One region of the Siminovitchia jepli genome, then DNA from elsewhere that is predicted to be linked to it. Evidence: riboswitches for the same ligand, from Rfam matches in the RefSeq annotation. Region 1 holds a riboswitch; the other holds the start of a gene.
The links. A riboswitch is a leader RNA that binds a small molecule or an ion and turns the genes downstream of it on or off. The one in region 1 is predicted to bind thiamine pyrophosphate.
Positions count from the first base shown of each region.

Region 2: it holds a riboswitch for thiamine pyrophosphate, as region 1 does, so the genes downstream of both, AB1L08_RS04670 (ABC transporter ATP-binding protein) here and AB1L08_RS06800 (ABC transporter substrate-binding protein) in region 1, are expected to answer to the same signal.

Region 1 covers NZ_JBFEGN010000011.1:17,977-22,190, forward strand. Annotated here, with positions in the region: gene AB1L08_RS06790 (TIGR01777 family oxidoreductase) at 1-169, shown strand, start outside; gene AB1L08_RS06795 (helix-turn-helix domain-containing protein) at 250-1,494, shown strand; TPP riboswitch at 1,659-1,768, shown strand; gene AB1L08_RS06800 (ABC transporter substrate-binding protein) at 1,837-2,829, shown strand; gene AB1L08_RS06805 (thiamine-binding protein) at 2,841-3,131, shown strand; gene AB1L08_RS06810 (ABC transporter permease) at 3,131-3,892, shown strand; gene AB1L08_RS06815 (ABC transporter ATP-binding protein) at 3,893-4,214, shown strand, end outside.
Region 2 covers NZ_JBFEGN010000006.1:13,996-18,209, reverse strand. Annotated here, with positions in the region: gene AB1L08_RS04685 (M42 family metallopeptidase) at 59-1,129, shown strand; gene AB1L08_RS04680 (DUF84 family protein) at 1,186-1,704, shown strand; gene AB1L08_RS04675 (YtoQ family protein) at 1,768-2,208, opposite strand; TPP riboswitch at 2,349-2,446, shown strand; gene AB1L08_RS04670 (ABC transporter ATP-binding protein) at 2,599-3,363, shown strand; gene AB1L08_RS04665 (ABC transporter permease) at 3,360-4,112, shown strand; gene AB1L08_RS04660 (ABC transporter substrate-binding protein) at 4,109-4,214, shown strand, end outside.

The sequences.
Region 1 (4,214 bases):
CTGGCTTCCGGTACCAGAATGGCTGTTAAAGATTTTACTGGGGGAGATGAGCAGCATGCTGATCAGGGGACAGCGGGTGGTTCCTGAAAAAGCGCTTGAACATCAATTTGTTTTTGCGTATCCAAACTTGGAGCTTGCATTAAAAGAAATTTTTGATAATAATAGATGACAAGTTTATCAATAATTAGATTTTTTATCCAGTTTATGCTACTATTTATCTATACAGTAGCATGACTAGAGGATGAAGATATGAGCATGGAAAAAATGAATATCGGGGCGATAATTAAATACCATCGCCAATTAAAGAATATGACCCAGTTCGAATTATGCAACGGGATTTGTTCTGTCACGCATTTAAGCAAGTTTGAGAACTACAACAAAGAAGCGAACTGGGAAACGATCATGCTGCTGCTCGACCGGTTGGGCATTTCTCTTGATTCCATCCAGCAGGCATCCAAGAAGATTTCTGCCGAACTCTCCCATTTGCTTGATGCAATGCTTTCTTACGACAAGGAACGGGCAACAGAATGCTACAATCGGGTGGAAGAATTAAAAGAGTACATTAAATTTTCCAACTATATATCACTCTATCATTTGTATGTATATCGCTACCATCTGCTGATGAACGATTTCGAAAGCGCCGAGAAGGAACGAGAAATTATCAGACAAATTGCCAATTCATTGGCAGAGCAGGAAAAAGCGCTTTATGAGTTTATTAATGGTGCTTTTTATATTATAAAAGGCGATTATAAAATATCGCTGGATATTCTTCTAAAAGTAGAAGCAGATGATCTATTGCCATCTTCGTGGCGAGCGGAGCTCTATTATTTCATTGCTTTAAACTATGCTAATCTGAAGGATAGCAGCAGCAGTATTGCGTATGGCCATAAAGCGTTGGAGGCGTTTTCCAGGTCATTCAACTATATGCGGATTTTACATACCCAGTTTCTATTGGGCATTGCCTATACAGATTTGAGCATTTATGAAAATGCCGCGGAACAATATCGCTATATATTTAAAAATATGAACTTGATCAACACGGATGAACTTAAGTCCGCCATGTACAATAACTATGCCCTGCTTCTGGAAAAAATGGGGAGATTGGAAGAAGCGGCCCGCCACTATATTCTTTCGATGGACCATGCCAAGACGAATCAGGAATACTTGGTAAGCTTATGCAGCTACACTGAGCTGCTCATTTCCCAGGGCGAGAATGAAAAAGCACTCCAAAATATTTCTGAAATATTGCGGGAAACAAAATCGGGCTCCATGAAAAAGCAGCAGCTCATTTTCCGATATTATCAATACTTGCTGAAAAATCGAAAAGGCAAAGCGATGGATTTTCTGGAAAACGACTTGCTTCCATATTTGGAAAAGGCCTACTTTGTAGAAGATTATAATAAATTCGCTTTATCCCTTGCCCAATATTATGCAGACACGAACCCGGATAAAGCGCTTTATTATTATAAAAAAATCGCTGAAAGGGGTGAATAAAATGAAAAAACTATTTCTAACAGCAGGAGTGGCATTTGCGCTTTACGTGGCTCCAATTATTGGAGGAATTTTTCCACAATCACCGCCAATTTTCCCACCGGTGTAAAAAACTGCTCCTTCTTGGAGCAGTTTTTTCTTTCTGTTATAATAGAATTAACTTAATAGCATTTGAGTAGGGGAACCGGTGTGGCCGGTTGAGATAGCATTCGGGAAATGCTGACCCTTTGAACCTGATCTGGCTCATACCAGCGAAGGGAACGTCAATCAATTGAACATACATCTTTTTTTGGCGCCTTCGGGGTTTTTTCCCGGGCGCTTTTTATTTTGCAAGGAGGAGAACTTATGAATAAACGGTTGGCAAGCTGCGTGATATTCTTTTTTTTGCTGGCCGGCTGCGGGAACCATGCAGCCGATCAGCATGAAAAGGAAGAAAAAGAACATAAAAAGGTGGCAGTCGTGCTCGACTGGACGCCCAATACAAATCATACCGGCCTCTATGTGGCGAAGGAAAAAGGCTATTTTGAGGAAAAAGGCTTGGATGTTGAAATCATGATGCCAGGAGAAGCAGGCTCTGATCAGCTAGTTGCCTCCGGAAAGGCCGAGTTCGGGGTCAGTTATCAGGAAAGCGTGACGGAGGCGCGCGTCCAAGACGTGCCGATTGTGTCCATCGCAGCCGTCATCCAGCACAATACATCCGGTTTCGCTTCACTTGCCGAAAAAAATATCACATCACCGAAAGATTTTGAAGGAAAAACCTACGGAGGCTGGGGCGCCCCGCTTGAGAAAGCTGTCCTGGCTTCATTGATGGATGTGGATGGCGCCGATATAGAGAAAGTTGACATTGTCAATATGGGGGATGCCGACTTTTTTACGGCGGTAAAAAGAGATATTGATTTCGCCTGGATTTATTATGCGTGGACAGGGGTAGAGGCAGAGCTCCGCGGGGAAAAGTTGAATATGGTCTACTTGACCGATTACTCGGACAAGCTCGATTATTATACGCCGGTCATTACGACGAACGAGAAAATGATCGAATCGGATCCGGATACGGTAAAAGCATTCATGGCAGCCGTCTCCAAAGGTTACGAGTTTGCGATCGACCAGCCCGGAGAAGCTGCGGACATTCTTATCAAAGCAGTACCCGATCTTGATCCCGAACTTGTGAAAAAAAGCCAGGAATGGATTTCGCCCCGTTATCAAGATGATGCGGCCCGCTGGGGAGAACAAAAGGCTGAAGTATGGAAAAACTACATGGACTGGATGCTGGAAAAAGATTTGCTGGAAAAGGAAATGGATGTAGAAAAAGCATTCACAAATCAATTTTTACCTGAATAGGAGGAGAGGAAATGGCGAATTCACTTGTCAGCATACAGATCATCCCGAAAACAAAAAATGGCGAAGAGGTGATCCCATACGTTGATGAAGCGATCAAGGTGATTGACGAATCCGGAGTCCGTTATGAAGTACATTCTTTGGAAACGACGATGGAAGGGGATTTTACCAAATTGATGGCCATCGTCAAAAAAATGAATGACCGGATGGTTGAAATGGGCAGTAAAAATGTGATCTCCCAGGTGAAAATTTTGTATCAGCCGGACGGAATTTCAATGGATCAACTGACGGAGAAATACCGGTAATGGGTGCGCTGGTCAAAAAAGGATGGAGGCCGCTGGGGGTCCTCCTCCTTTTATTATGTATATGGGAAGTATCCGTAAAACTTGCCAACATTCCGGGCTGGCTGCTTCCTGCCCCCAGTTCCATTGCAAAAGAAGCTGCATCCGGAATTGCGGGGCTCCTGCCGCATATACAGTCAACGATTTGGCTTTCCGTCGGAGGATTCATCATCGGCTGTACAGTCGGCGTGCTTGTGGCCGTCATGCTTCATTTGCTGCCGGGGGTTCAGGAATCCGTTTATCCGCTCCTTATTTTATCGCAAAATGTTCCGATTATCGTACTGGCGCCGCTTCTCGTTATTTGGTTCGGATTTGGGCTTTTGCCTAAAATCATTGTCATCACTCTTGTTTGCTTTTTCCCGGTTGCAGTAGCAGCGATGGACGGATTCAGAAGCGTTCCCGCTGAAATGAAGCATTACATGGTGATGGCCGGTGCATCAAAAATTCAGACGTTTACAAAATTGGAATGGCCATACGCGTTGTCATCCGTTTTTTCCGGCCTTAAAATTTCTGCCACATACAGCGTAATGGGCGCGGTGATTTCGGAATGGCTTGGAGCGAAACACGGGATTGGTGTTTATATGACGCTCGCTTCCTCATCATTCCGGACAGACCGCGTTTTTGTCGCCATTTTCATTATCATGGCCTTGAGTTTGCTGTTTTTTGGCGTGATCACTCTTGCGGAAAACAGGCTCATCAAGTGGAGAAGAAGGAAGGTAATGTGAATGGGCCATTTAACGATACAAGGTGTAAGCAAAAATTTTGGGCAAAAAGAAGTTTTACAAGACATTGATTTGGACATCACAGAGGGGGAATTTGTTTCGATCCTCGGTCCTTCCGGAAGCGGGAAAAGTACGTTGTTTCATGTGATCGGCGGCTTGCTGAAGCCTGATCAAGGTTCCATCTTTTTAAACGATCAAGATATTACCGGGAAACGGGGCTTTATCAGTTACATGCCGCAGCACCATGCGCTTTTTCCATGGCGTACCGTCCTGCAAAATGTATTGCTTGGCCAGGAATTGCAAGGAAATCAGGATCAACAAAAAG
Region 2 (4,214 bases), on a different contig from region 1:
TGACAAAAACAGTTTCATGTTAAAATACAAATAAATACACTGAAGAGGGGTTGAGGATTTGGACAAAGATACGCTTGTTCTTTTTCAAACGCTGACGGAGCTTCCGGGCGCTCCGGGAAATGAGCACCAAGTTAGAGAGTTTATGCGCGAACAGCTTGAAAAATATGCAGATCAGGTAATACAGGATAGATTGGGCAGTATTTTTGGCGTAAAATCAGGTGACCCTTCAGGTCCTAAAATCATGGTGGCAGGCCACATGGATGAAGTCGGGTTTATGGTCACCCAAATTACGAAAAACGGGATGATCCGCTTTCAGCCTTTGGGCGGCTGGTGGAATCAGGTGATGCTTGCACAGCGGGTCCAGATCATCACTGACACCGGGCCTGTAACAGGAGTCATCGGCTCGATTCCGCCGCATCTGCTTACGGAGGAACAAAGAAAAAAGCCGATGGAAATCAAAAATATGATGATTGACATCGGGGCAGATGACCGAGGGGATGCCGTGAAGGCAGGAATTAAACCGGGACAGCAAGTTGTTCCGGTCTGTCCGTTTACGCCATTGGCCAATCCGAAAAAAATTATGGCCAAGGCATGGGATAACCGTTACGGATGCGGGCTTGCAATTGAGCTGCTAAAAGAAATACAAAATGAAAAACTGCCAAACATCGTCTATTCCGGCGCCACCGTACAGGAAGAAGTGGGGCTGCGGGGAGCGGCATCAAGTGCCAATATGATCCAGCCCGACCTCTTCTTTGCACTTGATGCCAGCCCAGCCAACGACATGACCGGAGACGAGAAAGAATTCGGCCATATCGGAAAAGGGGCTTTGCTTAGAATCTTTGACAGAACGATGGTCACGCATAAAGGGATGCGCGAATTTATTCTGGACATGGCAAAAACACATGATATTCCTTACCAATACTTTGTTTCTCCGGGAGGAACGGATGCAGGCCGTGTACATACTGCCAACGAAGGGGTGCCAAGTGCGGTGATTGGAATTTGCGCACGCTATATCCATACACATGCTTCAATCGTCCATGTCGATGACTATGCGGCGGCAAAAGAGCTGTTAACCAGGCTGGTAAAAGCCAGCGACTGGTCTACAGTAAAGTCTATTCGAAATCAATAAGCAGGATTGAAATTGGGTAAAGATAAAATGAGTGTTTGCTGGATGGGAGTGGCATTATGATTATTGCCGTTGGTTCAAAAAACAGAGCAAAGTTAAAAGCTGTGCAAAATACCCTTCTTGGTTTGGGCATGGAGACTGAGATTGTCCCGATAGATGCCCCATCAAATGTAAGTGCCATGCCTTTCTCCGATGAGGAAACGATACATGGCGCCATCCATCGGGCTGAATATTGCTTGGATCACAGTAAAGCGAAGTTGGCGATCGGCTTGGAAGGCGGCGTTGCGGAAACGCCTTTTGGCCTCTTTTTGTGCAATTGGGGAGCATTGGCCGAAAGGGGGAGAAAGACGGTGCTGGCAGGCGGTGCGCGTATTCTGCTGCCGGAGGAAATCGCCGGCAGCCTTCGGTCAGGTGAAGAACTTGGACCGGTCATGGATGATTACTGTCAAAGGACCGGAATCAGTTCCGAAGAAGGAGCCATTGGCGTTTTCACCAATGGACGCATTGACCGTTCCGAAATGTTCGGCCATATCGTAACACTGCTGATCGGACAGAGGGAAAAGAAAAGACGGGGATAATTATTAAAAAGCACAGAAAGCAGTTCACAAACAGCTTTCTGTGCTTTTTATTTTAATAAGGGCCTATTCTAAAATATATGAGAGCGCTTTTATGGCCTGATTCACTGTTTCCACCGTTGCGTTTGCTTTCCGGGACAACTCTTTCAAGGGATGATGCAGTTCTTCCGGGCGGATTAAGATGAGCGGTTTTCCCGATGTAACGGCCGCACTTGCATCCATGGCTGTATTCCATTGCCTGTACTTCTCTCCAAACAACGCAATAACAAGGTCTGATTTTTGCATGAGGACTTGTGTTCTCAAGTTGTTAAAGCTGGAAGCTGCCGCGTCCCTGTAAATGGCATTCGGCTGCTCGCCAAGGATTTCTTCGCCGATGGCGTCGGAGCGGTCATGGTCTTCCATTGGCCCGACAAAATCGACCGGAAGTTTGAGTGCCTGTGCTTTTTCTTTAATTTCCTCACGCCAACTGCTGTGGATTTCTCCTGCCAAGTATACGGTTAATCTCACGATATTACCTCCTCCTTTGCATATACATTCATCATACCATCAACCGCACCTATTTTCCCCTTGAAAGGAATTTCAAACTCTATTTGATTTTTTAGGTTAAATGATATATATATTAAAGGGAAGGATTGTTAATAAAATATGGGAAACACTAGGGGTGCCAAAAGCTGAGAGAGGACTTCCTCAACCCTTTTAACCTGATCTAGATAATGCTAGCGCAGGGAAGTGGAAAGAACGCGTATTCATATAATCTGTATACGCATGCATTCTGTTAAATGGGTCAGAGCCACTTCTTTTTGGGAAGTGCTCTTTTTTCATGTATGGTGCCTTAGCATTTCTCACCACAGAAAGGGGGACAAACGAGCAATCCATTTCAGGAAAGGGGGCCTTATGATGAATGAAGCTCTGGTTTTTCAGCACGTATCTTTTGCTTATGACTCGGATGTACAGGATCCTGTACTGCAAGATTTAAGTTTTTCAGTAAAAAAAGGCGAGTTTGTGAGCGTTGTCGGCCCAAGCGGTTCCGGGAAAAGTACATTGTTCCGACTTATTTCAGGGCTTGAAAAGCAAAACAGCGGCTGTATTTTTGTGAATGGTGAGGAGCCTTCCAACAGGCAGGGACATGTTGGATATATGTCCCAAAAGGACGGACTGCTGCCTTGGCTTTCGGTCGTCGATAATGCCGCCTTGCCGCTCATGTTAAAAAGGTTAAACAAAAAAGATGTATGGCCCGAAGTCATTGATAAGCTGGAAGTATTTGGTTTAAAAGATGTTGAACACCGCTATCCCCATGAATTATCCGGAGGGATGCGTCAGCGTGTTTCGTTTTTGCGTGCCTTGTTGGGCGGTAGTTGCTTATTGCTCCTGGATGAGCCGTTCAGCGCACTGGATGCCGTTACGAAAACAGTCATGCATGAATGGCTGCTTGAACAATGGGCTGATTCGGGTAGAACAATCCTCTTTATTACTCACGATGTAGAGGAGGCGCTGTTCCTATCCGATCGGGTACTGTTGTTCAGCCAAAAGCCGGTGTCCCGTCTCGAAGAAATTCCGGTGCCGCTCGGCAGACCGCGGACGGTGGAGAACTTAAAAGATCCTGCTTTTACAGAATTAAAAGAGAAGATATTGCTTGATTTAAGAAAATTGGTGACATTATGACCTTATTGAAAAAATACGGATTATCAATTTTGCTCCTGTTGCTGCTTTTAATTGGATGGGAGAGCGGCGCCCGCCTGTATGGAAAACCCTTTATACTGCCATCACCTATACAAATTGCAGAAAGGCTTTGGGAGCTCAGGGCAGTCCTTTTTATCGGACATTTGCTGCCAACGACGCTGATTATGCTTATCGGACTTTTGTTGTCGCTTATATGTGGTGTCGGCTTGTCCATCTGGATGCATAAGAGCGATATTGTAAGGAAGGCGTTTTTTCCATTGCTCATTGCTTCGCAAACGATACCCATCATTGCGCTTGCTCCGATATTCGTCCTTTGGTTTGGCTATTCCATCTGGAGCAAAGTCGTCGTGACAGTACTGATCACTTTCTTTCCGATTACGGTCAATACGTTTGACGGGCTGCGGTCCGCAGATCCTCATTTAAAAGAAACGCTTCAAACGATGAGGGCCACGAAACGCCAGATTTTCTTTAAGGTGGAACTTCCGTCCGCATTGCCCCAATTCTATTCGGGATTAAAAGTAGCCGTTACGCTGAGTGTCATCGGCGCGGCAATCGGGGAATGGCTGGGTGCTGACAAGGGGCTGGGATACTTTAGTAGAAGAATGATGACACAGTTTGATGGAGCCGGGGTGTTTGCGCCGATCGTCATTCTGTCGGTTTTGGGAATTACACTGTTTTTACTTGTGGGTTGGCTGGAAAAAATAACGTTGAAATGGAGAAATGTAAAATGATAAAGAAATGGGCATTGGCCAGTGTGCTATCTTCAAGTTTGCTGCTAGCTGGCTGTGGAGGAGAAAACAAGGAAACGGCTGCGAATGCAGATAAAAAAAATA